One region of the Lactimicrobium sp. genome, then DNA from elsewhere that is predicted to be linked to it. Evidence: a T-box and tRNA genes for the amino acid it is inferred to sense, from the RefSeq annotation. Region 1 holds a T-box; the other holds one or more tRNA genes.

Region 1 (8,158 bases):
AGCGTGGCAACGAGATGACCCAGGCTCTGGAAGAGTTTAGTGAACTGACTGACCCGAAGAGCGGCAAGCCGCTGCTGGACCGTACCGTATTGATTGCCAATACATCCAACATGCCGGTGGCTGCCCGTGAGGCCAGTATTTACACCGGTGTTACGATTGCCGAGTATTACCGCGACATGGGCTACCATGTTGCCCTGATGGCCGACTCCACATCCCGCTGGGCTGAGGCTCTGCGTGAAATCTCCGGCCGTCTGGAAGAAATGCCGGCAGAAGAAGGCTTCCCGGCTTATCTGCCAAGCCGTATCGCCCAGTTCTATGAGCGTGCCGGCTATGTCGATACACTGTCCGGATCCAAAGGATCTGTCACCCTGATCGGTGCTGTTTCTCCGCAGGGCGGCGATTTCTCTGAGCCGGTTACTGCCAACACCAAGCGTTTCGTCAGATGCTTCTGGGCACTGGATAAGTCCCTTGCCTATGCAAGACACTTCCCGGCCATGAACTGGACCGACAGTTATTCCGAATATGTGGATGATCTGTCCCACTGGTACAATCAGAATGTTGCTCATGATTTCCTGGATCTGCGTTCTGAGATGCAGGAGATCCTGCATGAAGAGTCCAACCTGATGGAAGTCGTCAAGCTGATTGGCTCCGATGTACTGCCGGAAGATCAGAAACTGACCCTTGAGATTGCCCGTGTGATCCGTGTCGGTTTCCTGCAGCAGAATGCCTTCCATAAGGATGACACTTCTGTTTCCCTGCAGAAGCAGTACAAGATGCTCAAGACGATTGATTACCTGAAGCGTGCCTGCAGCCAGTATGTGGCCAAGAAGATTCCGGTATCGCTGATGGTCGAGACAGGTATTTTCGAAAAGGTGATTCAGATCAAGTACGAAGTACCGAATGACAAAATTGAGATGCTGGATGAATATCCAGCCAAGATTGATGCCGCTCTGGCATCGATCGCTTAGAAAGGGGGCTTTGTGTGAGCCTGCAGTTATTAGGACTGAGTGATGTCAGGGGTTCTCTGATTGCCCTCGATCATGTCAAGAATGTATCAAACGAAGAAATGGTTTCCATCGAGCTCGCCGATGGCAGCACCCGGATCGGCCGTGTCACCGAGATCGAAGGTGAAAGGGCCGTCATTCAGGTGTTTGAAGGCACCGATGGCATGTCCAAGACCAACGTCAAGACAAAGCTTCTCGGCCATCCGATGGAACTCGGTCTGTCCAGAGAAATCCTGGGCCGTACCTTCAATGGTGTCGGTGAGCCGATCGACGGCCTGGGAGAGGTGTATCCTGAGAAGTTTGAGGATGTCAACGGCAAGCCGCTGAACCCGGTATCCCGTGTCTATCCCCGTAACTATATCCAGACAGGTATTTCTGCCATTGATGGCCTGAATACACTGATCCGCGGCCAGAAACTGCCGATTTTCTCCGGCAGCGGCCTGCCGCATGACCAGCTTGCCATTCAGATTGTCCGTCAGGCCCATCTGACTGGTGAAGACAGTGAAAACTTCTGTATCGTATTCGGTGCTATAGGTGTCAAGAACGATGTCGCGGACATGTTCCGCAGATCCTTCGAGGAAACCGGTGTCATGGAGAAGGTTGTCATGTATGTCAACCTGTCCGATGACCCGATCGTCGAAAGAATGTTAACACCGCGCTGTGCTCTGACTGCCGCTGAGTATCTGGCCTATGAGTGCGGCATGAATGTCCTGGTTATTCTGACCGATATGACTTCCTATTGTGAAGCCGTGCGTGAAATTTCTTCCAGTAAGGGTGAGATTCCTTCCCGTAAAGGCTATCCTGGCTATCTGTACTCAGATCTTGCATCCCTGTATGAAAGAGCTGGTATCATCAAGGGCGGCAAGGGCAGTGTAACCCAGATTCCGATCCTGACCATGCCGAACGATGATATTACCCATCCGGTGCCGGATCTGACCGGTTATATTACCGAGGGCCAGATCGTTCTGGACCGTGATCTGTATCTCAAAGGCATCAATCCGCCGATCGGTGTATTGCAGTCACTGTCACGTCTGATGAAGGATGGCATTGGTGAAGGCTATACACGCGCAGACCACCAGGATGTTGCCAACCAGCTGTTTGCGTCCTATGCCAAGGTGCAGGATGCCCGTTCCCTTGCCAGTGTTATTGGTGAAGATGAACTGTCTGAGCTGGACAAGAAGTACATGGAATTCGGCCGCCGCTTTGAGTCGATCTTCATCGGCCAGGGCAGCCATACCAACCGCTCCATTCAGGAAACACTGAATCTGGGCTGGGCACTGCTGTCCACATTGCCTGAGAGTGCTCTTGACCGTCTGGATCCGAAGCTGATCAAGCAGAACTATGATCCGGAACATGCTGAGCGCACGATTGCTCTTGCCCTTGAGCAGGAGGAAAAATAAATGGCAGGCGTACCTGCAACAAAAGGAAATCTGATCAAAGCGAAGAAATCGCTGGCTCTGGCCGAGAACGGCTATGAGCTGATGGACCGCAAGCGCAATATCCTTGTCAAGGAAATGATGAATGAAGTTGAGAAGGTGAAGGCCCTGCGCGAACAGATCAGTGATGCATATGCGACCGGATATTTCCTTCTGCAGCAGGCAAATGTCTATTCCGGCGTGATTGACCGGGTTGCAAGGCGCACTAAGATTGAGGATACGATTCACGTTACCTATCGCAGTGTGATGGGTGTGGAAGTTCCCAAGGTGAGCTATGACAAACCGGATTCCTTAGATATTCCATATGGCATGGAAGATACCAATGCGACCATCGATGAAGCGTACATCCAGTTTCAGAAGGTGAAGGAGATCACGATGGTACTGGCTGAGGTAGACAATACCGTATACCGTCTTGCCCATGCCATCTCCACGACCCAGAAACGTGCCAATGCTCTGCGCAACATTGTTATTCCCCGCTACAAGGAAGAAATCAGGGTTATGAGTGCTGACCTTGAAGAGAAGGAACGTGAGGAATTCTCACGTATGAAAGTCATCAAGGCCAATAAGGAAAAGAAGGAAAGTACAGCAGATGAATCAAATTGAACGTATTGAGAGGCTTTCTGATGTATTCGGCGCTTCCGGCTTTGAGGATGACGCTGCTGCATTTGTGAGATCCCAGCTGCCTGAGTATGATACCGTGCAGGATCATATGCGCAATGTCCGCTGTGAGAAAGATGCTCACAGTGACAAACCCAGAGTCATGCTGGATTCCCATCTGGATGAGGTCGGCCTGATCGTGCAGGCGATTCGTCCCGATGGAACCATGAAGTTTCTGCGTCTTGGCGGTATTTCACCGTCTTCTCTGCCGGCCAATTCTTTTGTCATCAAAACAGACAAAGGAACCTTTGTACCAGCGGTTGTGGCGGCTAAACCTCCTCACTTCATGAGTGCTGCTGACCGCAATAAGCCGCTGGATCCCGATGATATGATCCTTGACTGCGGCAGCCGAAGTGCCCAGGAAACTATGGCACTTGGCATTCATATCGGCTCACCGGCTGTACCGGATGTCACATGCCGCTATGATGAAAAGCGTGATCTGTTCTATGGCAAGGCATTTGACTGCCGGATCGGTGTTGCGGCAGAAATCGAAACGCTGAAGAGAATGTATCAGAAGGAACTGCCATGTGCATTGAGTGCATGTTTCTCTGCCCAGGAAGAGGTAGGGGAAAGAGGTGTGCGCGCCAATGCTGAGGCTTTGAAGCCGGATGTCATGATCTGCTTTGAAGGCTGTCCCGCTGATGATACCTTCTCACCGGATTACATGATCCAGGCTGCACTTGGCAAAGGACCGATGCTGCGGCATATGGATGTCTCCATGATTACCAACTGGAGATTCCAGAAGTTTGCCCTGGATACAGCCAGAAATCTTGGTATTCCGGTGCAGGAATCTGTGCGCAGCGGCGGCGGCACCAATGGTGCTGCTGTCAATACGCAGTATGGCGTACCTGCAATTGTGATCGGTATTCCGGTCCGCTATATTCACAGTTCCAACTGTTTTGTGAAATACTGTGATTATGAAAATGCGGTCAGACTGGCCTGTGCACTTGTGGAAAGACTGGACAAAACTGCGGTTGAATCGTTCTGAAAGAGCCTGAGCAAGGCTCTTTTTCGGTATGAATCGTACGTTGAATGAGCTACCTTACATGCTATAATGTTAGACGTGATTGGAGGTACCACGCGTGGCTTTAGAAAAGTTGAAAAATTTTATTGCACCGGTCGAAGATGATGACGACGATGATGAAGATGGTGCAGATGAAGAACTGGAATACAGGCAGAGTGAGGCTAAGCCGCTGAGCTCCTATGAAAAGAAACGGACAGAGGTAACCGGTGTGCCGACTAATGCGGCCATGGTTCTGTTTGAGCCGCGTTCCTTTGAAGAAGCTGAGGAGATTGCCAGACATCTCAAGGACAGAAGGGCATGTGTTGTCAACCTGCACAGACTGCAGAGAGACTATGCCCAGCGCACCATTGATTTCCTGACAGGTGTTGTCTTTGCTCTGGATGGCACGATTCAGAAGATCGGCCATAATGTGATTCTGTGTGCACCGCGCAATGTAGCCGTTGACGGCGAGATCAAGCTCGACGGCGATGATGACTGAGCATACTGACGAATCCTCTCTGGAAGCACATCTGCATGATCTGCAGGAGAAAAGTGAGCGCTGGCATACGCATACATGTTCTTCCTTTCTGAATGAAGAAGAAACAGCACGCATGCAGAAAATCTTTGTGCCATCCGCCCATGTCCGCTGGTTTGGCGGTTATCCGCAGGCAAGAAAGCAAAAAGTCATTTTCCTTTATGATGAGGAAGATGACTTTTCTGATATTGTCTGTCTGAAAGCAAAAGCAGACCAGCGCTTCCGGAAGATTTCCCACCGGGATATCCTTGGTGCACTGATGTCACTGCAGATCGAAAGAGATGCCTTTGGCGATTTCTGGATCGCAGACGGCAATATCTATCTCTACACCTCTGTATCAATGGCACCATTTCTGATTGATCAAATGACCCGCATCAATCAGCTCAGTGTCCGTTTTGAACAAATGGACAGCTTTCCAGCACAGGTCTTTCAGATGCGCAGCTTCACGGCTGTAGCAGCCAGTGAGAGAGCCGATGCCATCGTTGCAGCAATTACCCATGTTTCCCGCTCAAAAGCAAAGGAAATGATTCATGCTGGAATGGTGCAGTTCGATCATGTTGCGCTTGATGTGCCTGATGAAGTGTGCCATAATAACGTTACGATTTCGATCCGTGGGTTCGGTCGTTTTCTGTATGAAGGATACGAACGAAAGACACATTCGGACCGGATCGTGGCTAAGTTCCAGCAGTATATCTGAGAGGTGACGATTTTGACAGCGAAAAGGCCGACATTCCGTGTAATGAAGAATGGATATGATCGTTTTGCGGTGGATGATGCTGTCGAGAAGTATGCTGCACAGGTAGATGAGCTGGAAAAAAGAATTGCTTTGTACCAGCAGCAGGCTGCTGAGGATGCGGCCCGTCTGGATGACATGCAGAAGAAGTACAATGCTGTGCTGCAGAATATGCAGGCAAAGCAGGCAGCGGCGGATGATATCGCCAGGCTGTCCCTGCGGGAAGCCAATGAGATTATATCGACAGCACAGAACAATGCGGATGAGATTATCCGTGAAGCCCTTGGCACTGCCCGCCTGATTCTGATGGACCTGTCAAGACTGTACAATTCTGCCGGTGATGTCAAGACGGACATGAAGAAGGAACTCAGTGATCTGCAGGCAGAACTGGATAAGTTCCAGCTGCCGAAGATGCCGGATTTGCGCTGGCTGGATGAAGCAGAGAAGAAAATGCGTTGATCAGGACGCGCCTGCCTTTATCAGCACTAAAGAGAGTCTGTGGATGGTGAAAACAGACATGTGGAAAAGAGCAGGACATCACCTGTGAGCAATCGTGGATTCCGCGTTAAGGAATAAGTGAGGGCATGGCATATTGTCATGAACTAAGGTGGTACCGCGCTGACAGCGTCCTTAGAGAATGGGACGCTTTTTTTATGGGCGCCCTTTGGAAAGGAAAGGCAAAGAATGGATTACAAAAGCACATTGAACATGCCGAACACCGACTTTGAGATGAGAGGCAATCTGGCTAAGAAAGAGCCGGGTATTCTGAAACAGTGGGAAGAGAACAACTACTTCCAGGATCTGCTTGCTCATCATAAGGGACAGAAGGCATTTGTTCTGCATGATGGTCCGCCATATGCCAATGGCAACCTCCATGCCGGTACGGCCATGAACCGTGTGATCAAGGACTTCATCAACCGCACACATGCCATGAGCGGCTACTACACACCGTATTTCCCGGGCTGGGATACACACGGACTGCCGATTGAAAATGCTATCCAGAAACTTGGTGTTGACAGAAAGAAGCTTTCTCCGGCAGAGTTCCGCTCCAAGTGTGAAGAATATGCCCACAAGCAGATTGCCCAGCAGATGGCAACCGAAAAGCGTCTGGGACAGATCGCCGACTATGAGCACCCATACATCACTCTGAAGAAAGAATTTGAAGCCAGACAGATCCGCTGCTTTGAGAAGATGGCACTGGACGGCCTGATCTTCCAGGGACTCAAGCCGGTCTACTGGTCTCCATACAATGAGACCGCTGTTGCCGACTCAGAAATCGTATACCGTGATGTCAAGGATGCGACCATCTATCTGGCTTTCCAGATTGCCGATGGCAAAGGTGTACTGGATCAGGATGACTACTATGTCATCTGGACCACAACCCCATGGACCATTCCTTCCAACGAAGCCGTCTGCTTAAATGCAGATCTTGTTTATGCCGAAGTCAAGACAGAGAAGGGCAAGCTGATTATGCTGGCCGACTTTGTGGATAAGCTGCTGGCTAAGTTCCAGCTGGAAAACCAGGGCGTTCTGCGTACTTTCAAAGGAAAAGAGCTGGAAGGCATTACCTATCATCATGTTGTCTTTGACAAGGAGTGCCCGACCCTGCTTGGCAATCATGTTACCGCCGATGATGGTACCGGTGTTGTTCATACTGCCGGCGGCCATGGTCTTGATGACTTCAATGTATGTATGAAATACGGAATCCCGCCGATTAATACCGTTGATTCTGTCGGTAAGATGAACGAGAATGCCGGCAAGTATCAGGGCATGTTCTTTGAAGACTGCTCCAAGGCTATTATCCATGATATGAATGAGAAGGGATGCCTGCTTGCTGTAGAGAATATTGTCCATGCTTACCCGCATGATGACCGTCTCAAAAAGAAGGTGATCTTCAGAGCCGTGAAGCAGTGGTTCTGCTCCATTGACAAGATCAAGGACCAGCTGCTTGACCAGATTGACAATCACGTTGTCTGGCACAATTCCTTCGGCCAGAAGAGAATGCACAATATGATCCATGACCGCGGCGACTGGTGCATTTCCCGTCAGCGTCTGTGGGGTGTGCCGATTCCGATCTTCTATTGTGAAGACGGCTCTCCGATCATGGAAAAGGATGTCTTTGAACATGTAGCAGATCTGTTCGGCCAGTATGGATCCAATGTCTGGTTTGAACGTGAGGCAAAGGACCTGCTGCCGGAAGGATACACAAATCCGAAATCTCCGAATGGTATCTTCACCAAGGAGAAGGATATCATGGATGTCTGGTTTGACTCCGGATCGTCCTGGACAGAACTGGAAGACAGAGGTCTGGAATTCCCGTGTGATATGTATTTTGAGGGATCTGACCAGTACCGCGGCTGGTTCAACAGTTCTCTGATTGTCGCTACGGCTGTCAAGGGCAGAGCACCTTACCGTGAGGTTCTTTCCCATGGCTATGTGGTTGACTCCAAGGGTGAAAAGATGTCCAAGTCGCAGGGCAATGTTGTCAACCCGATGGATATCATCAATAAGAATGGCGCAGATGTATTCCGTCTGTGGGCAATGGTTTCTGACTTCAAGCAGGATCTCAAGCTTGGCCCGAGCAACATCAAGCAGGTATCCGAGCAGTACCGCAAGATCAGAAATACATTCCGCTTCCTGCTTGGCAATGTGAATCCGGCTGACTTTGATCCGAAGAAGGATATGGTAGCTTACCAGGATCTTGAACCGGTTGACAAGTACATCCTGGTTCTGCTGGATGATGTTGTCAGTGCCGTCAGAAAGAGTGTCATGAACTATGACTATGTCGCA
Region 2 (8,158 bases), on a different contig from region 1:
TGAAAAAGAAGGTGCCGTAAGAAGACTGGGCCATGGCAAGCTGCTTGTCATAGACCGCAGGAAGCTTTCTGCGCTATCTCATGCCTGAAGATCCTGATAATAGCTTTTCGCGGTGACAATACCATCCTGCATCATGATCTTTCCTCTGGCAATCACGCCATCCAGGGAGAGATCATTTTTTAACAGCACCAGGTCGGCATCACTGTCTTTGCCAATGTGCCCTTTGTGAGGATACAGATCCAATGCAGTTGACACCGTCTTTGTAATTGGCATCAGAGCTTCAGAAAGAGACAAGTGCTCATCATTGACAAGATGGCGGACTGTATCAAACAAAGTTGCCATCTTTCCAATTCCCATTCCAATCAGCTTCTTGTCATCACTCCACACCGGGAAACTGCCATTGGAATCCGAAGACAATGTAATTCTGTCCCAGGATACCTTTTCCTTCGCAGCTGCCATCAGATGCGCTGTTCTGGCTGTCTCATTGCCGCTGGTAAAGTCAATATAGCCGCCCTTTGAGGCAAAGATCAAAGCATCCTCGTACGCATTCGCCACATGCGTCGGTCTGAACTGACGAATCGGAATATCCGTATTCTCTACAATGTCCAATACATCCTTGTATCCCTTTTTGCCCCTGCCCGTATGCATGTGCACAATACCTGGCTTTTTTGCCAGCAGGCCGGCTGTTCTTACCTGTGTGGCCAGACGTGCAAGCTCTTCCTTACTGACATTGGAAGAACGATGGTCACTGATGGCAATCTTGACGCCAATGATTTCATTGATAAACGCAACATCTTTTGCCACAGATCCTGTCAGGGTCGTGCTGGGATAGGCATAGGAACCTGTCAAACACCAGGCACTCATGCCTTCTTCCCGCAGTGCCTTTGTCTTGGCGACAAGTTCCTGCACGCTTTTGGCATTGCTGTCAGTGCCCAGCAGGCCAACCACAGAGGTCACACCATACCGGATGCAGTCACGCATCTGCAGCGGTGGAATCAAAGAGGCAAAGCCATCCTCACCGCCGCCGCCAATGATATGGACATGCTGGTCAAGAAAGCCCGGCACAAGCAGCTTGCCAGTACCATCAATAACCTTCATATCATCCTTATCCCAGTCAAAGTCAATCTGATGATCCACTTTGACAATACGGTCATTGCATACCAGTACATCATTGATGCCAAGATCTTCCGGTGCATACACATGCACATGCTTTATGATCAGAAACATACTTCACCTCCAAAAAAAGTCCGTTCAGTGTAAGAACGAACCAATCACGCCATACGATACAAGCGACATAATCACAGCTGCCAGGAAGACACCAAGCAGGATGGAAATACTTGCCTTCTTCAGGTCCATATCAAAGACAGATGCCACCAGAGAACCTGTCCAGGCGCCTGTGCCAGGCAGCGGAATACCAACAAACAGCATCAGTCCCCAGAAACCATACTTATCAATCTTTGGCTTGTTTTTAGCAGCCTTGGCTTCCAGCCATTCCACGAATTTACCCATGTGATGATCTGCCATGAAATGAAGAAGTTTTTTCAAAAGCAATAAGATAAACGGAATTGGCAGAATATTGCCGGCAACACAGAAAATCAAAGCTTTCCAGAGCGGAATGTTCAGCAGTCTGGCAACGATCAGACCCCCGCGCTCTTCAACAAGCGGAAACATTGAAACGATAAAGACTGACCACTCAGCCGAAATATGCTGTCCAATCGTGGACATGAACCAGTTAATGAAGCTGTTCATACATCCTCCTGAATGCGACTACTCTACCACATCCGCCATACGTGCTCAACCAGAGCTGATATACACCCTGGTAAAATTTGCGGAAAAATATTGTTGACATAAAAAGTTAGAATTGGTATTATAGACAAGCATTCGATGAGATATGGGCCTGTAGCTCAGGTGGTTAGAGCGCACCCCTGATAAGGGTGAGGTCGTTGGTTCAAGTCCATTCAGGCCCACTTCATCGTATGGGGTTATAGCTCAGCTGGGAGAGCACCTGCTTTGCAAGCAGGGGGTCAGGAGTTCGATCCTCCTTAGCTCCACTGATTACGGATGAGAAATCATCCGTTTTTTTCTCTGTTTCTTAAAAGGATGGGCGCTGCTATTCAGCGCCCATCCTTTGTTCTTATCCTTTTGCTTATTTCTGAGGAATCAGGGAAGCATTCATGCCCTGAAAGCGCGGCCTGCGTGCCTTGCTCAATCTGAACAAGCCGCTTACGGTAATACTGAGCTCCGGCAGTCTGCCCGGATAGCGCTCCGTATCATTCTTACGCATATATGCTCTGCCCTGCACAAGCACACGGTCACCAGCCTCAAACTCATATGCCTCATCAGCACGCCAGTCCTTGGCCGTAAAACTGATCACATCCACAGAGCCCTCGTCATCATGAACATGATAGTAATCACGGCTCTGTGTCTCTTTCAGCAGTGTCATGATCTTGCGGTCCTGGTTATGCAGTGTAATCCTGCCAAATGCCATCTTCTCATCCTTTTCCGGCCCCAGGTCTGAACGCAGATGCACAGCACCATCTTCCTCAATCGTTCCAATCGCCGTCACATAGTAGCAGATCACATTGTGATCATGATCCCGAATCGTTTCAAATGCAAAATAATCTCTAGGTCCCATCATTGTCAAATTTCTTCCCAAACTTGGATGTATTCTGTAAACATAGGCTTTATACCACATTTTTCTGTGACGTGCTACCATGAATTTGGAAAAGCGGAGGTTTCCCATGTCAACAATTCTGAAATCTATTCCTGTTACTGCCATTGACGGCTTCACCATCGGGCAGTGTGAAAATACCAATACGACAACGGGTGTTACCGTCATTCTCACTGGTGAAAAAGGTGCTGTCTGCGGTGTTGATGTCCGCGGCGGCGGTCCTGCCAGCCGGGAAAATGCCCTGCTCAATCCTCTTGCCGCAAACGATGCCGTTCATGCCGTTGTTCTCTCCGGCGGATCTGCCTTCGGTTTGGAAAGCAGCTGCGGTGTTATGCGCTGGCTGAAGGAAAGAAGCATCGGCTTTCAAACTGCATACGGGCCAGTCCCGATTGTTGTCAGTTCCTGCATCTTTGATCTTGGCATTGGTGATGCCAATGCCTGGCCGGATGCACAGATGGGCTATCAGGCCTGTCAGAGTGCCCCGAACTTCCTTGAAGGCAATCATGGTGCCGGCATGGGTGCAACGGTAGGCAAAGCCAATGGCATGGAACATGCTATGAAAGCAGGTATTGGCGCAGCAGCATTTCAGCTGAATGATCTGCAGGTAGGCGCCATTGCCGTCGTCAACGCCTTTGGCGATATCTATGATCCTGATACCGGCAGAAAGCTGGCAGGACTGCGGGATGATGATGGCACAATGACACCAAGCTGTGAAGAGGCACTGTACCAGATGGCACCGCAGCTGGCCCATACCAACACAACCATCGCTGCGATATTAACCAATGGCATCTTCAACAAGACAGAGCTCACCAAAATTGCCGGGATGGGCCATGACGGCTATGCCCGTGCCATCAATCCCGTGCATACCATGTTTGACGGTGACTCTCTGTATGCCCTGAGCCACCCTGCTGTTAAAGCAGACATCAATGTGGCAGGCACACTGGCCGCAAGAGCAGTCGCAAAAGCCATTGATGCCGCTGTTCTGCATACTCAGGCAGCTTTTGGACTGCCCTGTGCCAAAGACATGCTTGCAAAGTAAAAAAACAGGTTTTGAAGAAAGTCTGGCGTAAATCCAGTCTTCTTCATGACCTGTTTTATTTTACGGCATCCATAAGCTTTTCTCTCTGGCGGACAGAGCGTTTCAGCCAGCCTCCCTGGAAGTAATACAGGAAGAACATGGCCGAAGTCGCGATCCAGCTGATTGGATAGCATACAAGCGTATCAAACAGACGGGTGGCAGGGAAAAACAGGATCCACAGGATTCTGAATGCTCCAACACCAATTGCAGTCATGACCATAGGAACAACAGAATCACCGCATGCACGCATAGACGAGGAAAGAATCTCGACGCCACAGAATGTCACCCAGAACGGGCACATGTACCACAGCATCTGCATACCAATATTGATGACACCCTCATCTGGTGTAAACAGACGGTAAATCCAGCGGCCCAGCAGCAGGCATCCTAAAGAAATTGCACTGGCCCCGATGACATACATGAGCAATCCTTTATGAATGCCCTTCTTCACACGGGTAATATTGCCCGCCCCGAAGTTCTGGCCGCAGAATGTCAGCACTGCCTGTCCAAGTGCTGCCGAGGAATTCCAGAACAGGGCATCAATCTTGCCAAAAGCAGTAAATGCAGCGACGGTATCTGTACCATAGCTGTTGACACTGGACTGAATAAACAGGTTGGCGATGGAATACAGGCAGGACTGAATGCCCACCGGGAAACCGATGATAACAACGCTCTTGAGCACATTCCAGTCAACGGACAGATCGCGTATCTTAAATGCATAAATATCATCGGTTCTGGCCAGCACCCACAGTGTCAAAGCACAGGAAACAACTTCTGAAAGTACCGTTGCGATGGCAGCCCCAGCTACTGACCAGTGGAAGCCTACGACAAACAGAATATCCAGTACGATATTGGTAATACAGGATGCCGCCAGAAAATATAATGGGCGTTTGGAATCACCGACAGCACGCAGAATGCCGGCACCGTTGTTATAAATCAAAGACGGCACCATCCCGGTCAGATACAGGCGCATATAGGTCAGTGAGTAGCTGTAAATAGAATCCGGCACTTTCAGCAGATGCAGAATGGAAGGTGCTAGCAGAATACCGCCAACCGTAAAAATAATGCCAAGGATCAAGGACAGATACATAGAGCTGTCAACGGCCTTATGCACGCCTTCCTGCTGGCGGCTGCCATAGTACTGGGCAATGACGACGGTCGCACCTGAGCTTAATCCTACGACAAAGCCGACCAGCAGATTGATCACCGTACCAGTGGATCCGCCTACAGCGCCAAGGGCTTCCTTGCCGACAAAATTGCCAACAACAATGGCATCCACCGTGTTATAAAGCTGCTGAAACAAGGAGCCAAACATGATCGGAAAGAAAAAGAACAGGATCTGCTTCCCGATACTTCCCTCCAGCATATCATTCTTAGCATGCATGCTTATACCCTCCCTTCATTTTGATTTCATCATGAAAACAATGGCATCATGATACCACGATCCCGGTATCAGTAAAGCCGCTCAGCCTGAAAACAGCCTGTTTACAAGATGATATACCATTCAGACAAATATCGATGCATTTTATTCCACAGCCTTCAGTGATTCGGCCATGTTAATACGCCGGATAGATCTGCGCATCAGCAGATTTACAATCAATGTAAAGAGCAGTGTGATGACAAAGGAAAGTACATAGGACAGTGCTGTCACATGAACATCAAAGCACATGGTATTCACGACAATACGGGCCATGACTGCTCTTTCAAACAGGGTTCCTGCCGGCATGCCAAGCAGCCCTGCCAGAACAGAAAGAATGATGTTTTCACGCAGAACGTAGCTGTATGTCTCGCGCGGATAGAAGCCAAGCACTTCCACCGTGGCAATTTCACGGCTGCGCTCAGCAATATTGATACTTGTGAGATTGTAGATCACAACAAATGCCAGTGCACCAGAGATGATGACAATCATGGCAATGATGTAGTGCAGACAGGAAAGCGCGCGGTCTACGCTGCTGCGGGTCTCTGTAAGCCGCACCAGTCCTGTTACACCGGAAAGATCTGTCAGACGTGTGGCAAAATCATCTGAGACATCACTGCATTTCAACAGGTATGTATCCGCCTGCCATGAGGCATCGGTAAAGGAGGCATGATTATTCATGATGACGAAATTGCTGATATAGCAGTCAAAGATGCCGCTGACCTTCACGCGCATCTGGTTGTGGTCACTGTCTTCCATCACCATCTCATCACCCACTGACAGTTTCAGCTTGCGGGCAATACCTGTGCTGATGACTGCTTCACCATCCTTTGGAAAGGCAATCTGTTCACTGCCATAATGCAGATGCCAGTAATCTGAAAACGCATCGGTATCCGCAAACTGATACAGCGTTACACCATTGAGCTGCGTGTCCTGACCAACTGTCACACCAGTGGAACTGCCTTCCAGCATGCCGTCAATCTCCGTGCTCTTTTCAAGCTCACTTTCCACCTGGTCATGCACATCCGTTTTGAATGAAAGGGCCATATCATACGTCTGGACCTGGTCAAACTGCAAATCAGCGATATCCACCATGGAATCCTTGACGCCAAATCCTGTCACAAGCAGGCCGGTACAGCAGGCAATGCCGATCACAAACATCACCAGACGCTGGGGATAGCGGAAGGCATTGCGCAGACTGGTCTTCTGCAGAAAGGACAGATGTTTCCAGATGGAAAAACGTTCCAGGAAGATTCTTTTGCCATGGCGGGCAGGCAGCGGCCGCATCAGAGCAGCCGGCACACTGTCCAGTTCATGATGGCAGCTGTACCATGTACACAAAATCATGCCCAGCATCGTTACTGTCAGTGTCAACAAAGCAAGCTTCCATGAAAACAGATACGGCATGGATGCAAAGTGATAGCTGACCTGATAGGCTTTCCAGAAAATCTGCGGTAAAGCCCATGTACCGCCAAAGAAGCCAATGATCCATCCAAGCAGGGCAGCACTGCCGGCATACAGCAGATATTTGGCCGTAATTGCGCCCTCAGAAAAGCCAAGAGCCTTCAATGTGCCGATCATGCCGCGTTCTTCTTCAACCATGCGTGTCATGGTAGTGATACATACAAGCATGGCAATCAAGACAAAGAACAGCGGGAACAGACTGGCAAGACCGCCGACAATTGACGTGTCATTTTCAAAGCTCACATAGCCGGCATTGTCTTTCCGGGTCAGTACATATGTCTTTGGCGCCGTAATACCAGCAGCTTCGCCTGTCCATTCCGTCAGAAAATGGTCATTTAGCAATGTATGATAGCGCTCCTCTGATATTTCACTGGTTTTCTGTTCCACATCATCCTGATATGTATCAAGCAGGCTGTCATAGGCCTTGCTGTAAATCTCTGCCTGGTTGGATAAAGTCAGATCCACCTCCGTATAGTCATCTGATACAAACACGGCATCCTGCACATAGAGAAACGCCTTGATGGTACCGCTGCCAATGGAAGCAGTGCCGCGGTCATTGCCAATATACAGCGGCGATGTGCACAGCCCGGTAATCGTATACGTTTCTCTTTTCAAATCACTGCTGTCCACGGTGATGGTTTTACCAATATCATCTTTGGTAAAGAAATTATCATCCCCAAGACATTCAGAAGTATTCCCCGGCAGCTTCCCTGCGGTCAGCTTTGGCACATTGATCTTTGCAGGCATGGCAATGACGGTATAGACATCACTGCTGCCATCAAACGTTCCCATGGCATTCAGGCTCTTCTGTCCCTCTGCCTCTTTGATCCCATCAATGCCGGCCAGCTTCTCTACTTCATCATCCCCAAAGCCAAGCGTAGAATACAAGCGGAAATCATACAGATTCTGCAAAGACAGATAGTTCTGACCAACTGAAGTCATGGCATCTGTTGTAATACGCAGGCCTGAGAAAAAGCCAACCCCAAGCATCACAATCAGCACAAGAGCAAGCCAGCGTCCCTTGAAGCTGGCAATCGAGCGTCTGGTTAACTTTCCAATCCCTTTCATCTTCTTCACCAGACTATCTCATCCACACTTTGAATATGGCCATTCTTACAATCATCCAGAATCTTTCCACTCTGGATATGGATGATACGGTCAGCCATCGGGGCAATTGCCTGATTATGGGTAATGATAACAACCGTTGTATGCCGCTGCCGGCTCAGTTCATACAGCATCTTTAATACGGCCTTGCCAGTCACAAAGTCCAGGGCACCGGTTGGCTCATCACATAGCAGCAAAGATGGATTTTTTGCCAAGGCGCGGGCAATGGCCGTACGCTGCTGCTCACCGCCGGAAAGCTGGGAAGGAAAATTATTCATTCTGTCCTGCAGTCCCACCATTTCAAGAGCCTTCTCAGCCGGAATCGGAGCATCACAAAGCTGGGCAGCAATTTCTACGTTCTCCAGGGCGGTCAGATTGGGAATCAGGTTGTAAAACTGGAAAACAAAGCCAACATCATGGCGCC

What was found. A T-box is a leader RNA that pairs with one kind of tRNA and senses whether it is charged. The one in region 1 lies ahead of ileS (isoleucine--tRNA ligase), so its partner is inferred to be a tRNA-Ile.
Region 2: it has a tRNA-Ile gene. The T-box ahead of ileS (isoleucine--tRNA ligase) is inferred to sense a tRNA for this amino acid. The anticodon was not compared.

What each region holds. Positions count from the first base shown of each region.
Region 1 covers NZ_JAZHUW010000027.1:1,568-9,725, reverse strand. Annotated here, with positions in the region: gene SOI44_RS07450 (V-type ATP synthase subunit A) at 1-968, shown strand, start outside; gene SOI44_RS07445 (V-type ATP synthase subunit B) at 983-2,404, shown strand; gene SOI44_RS07440 (V-type ATP synthase subunit D) at 2,405-3,043, shown strand; gene SOI44_RS07435 (M42 family metallopeptidase) at 3,030-4,085, shown strand; gene SOI44_RS07430 (cell division protein SepF) at 4,180-4,599, shown strand; gene SOI44_RS07425 (YlmH/Sll1252 family protein) at 4,592-5,332, shown strand; gene SOI44_RS07420 (DivIVA domain-containing protein) at 5,345-5,827, shown strand; T-box leader at 5,815-6,003, shown strand; gene ileS (isoleucine--tRNA ligase) at 6,053-8,158, shown strand, end outside.
Region 2 covers NZ_JAZHUW010000015.1:5,302-13,459, reverse strand. Annotated here, with positions in the region: gene SOI44_RS05295 (Crp/Fnr family transcriptional regulator) at 1-88, shown strand, start outside; gene iadA (beta-aspartyl-peptidase) at 79-1,227, opposite strand; gene SOI44_RS05285 (COG2426 family protein) at 1,252-1,749, opposite strand; tRNA gene SOI44_RS05280 (tRNA-Ile) at 1,894-1,967, shown strand; tRNA gene SOI44_RS05275 (tRNA-Ala) at 1,979-2,051, shown strand; gene SOI44_RS05270 (hypothetical protein) at 2,147-2,638, opposite strand; gene SOI44_RS05265 (P1 family peptidase) at 2,742-3,710, shown strand; gene SOI44_RS05260 (MATE family efflux transporter) at 3,766-5,133, opposite strand; gene SOI44_RS05255 (ABC transporter permease) at 5,275-7,698, opposite strand; gene SOI44_RS05250 (ABC transporter ATP-binding protein) at 7,704-8,158, opposite strand, start outside.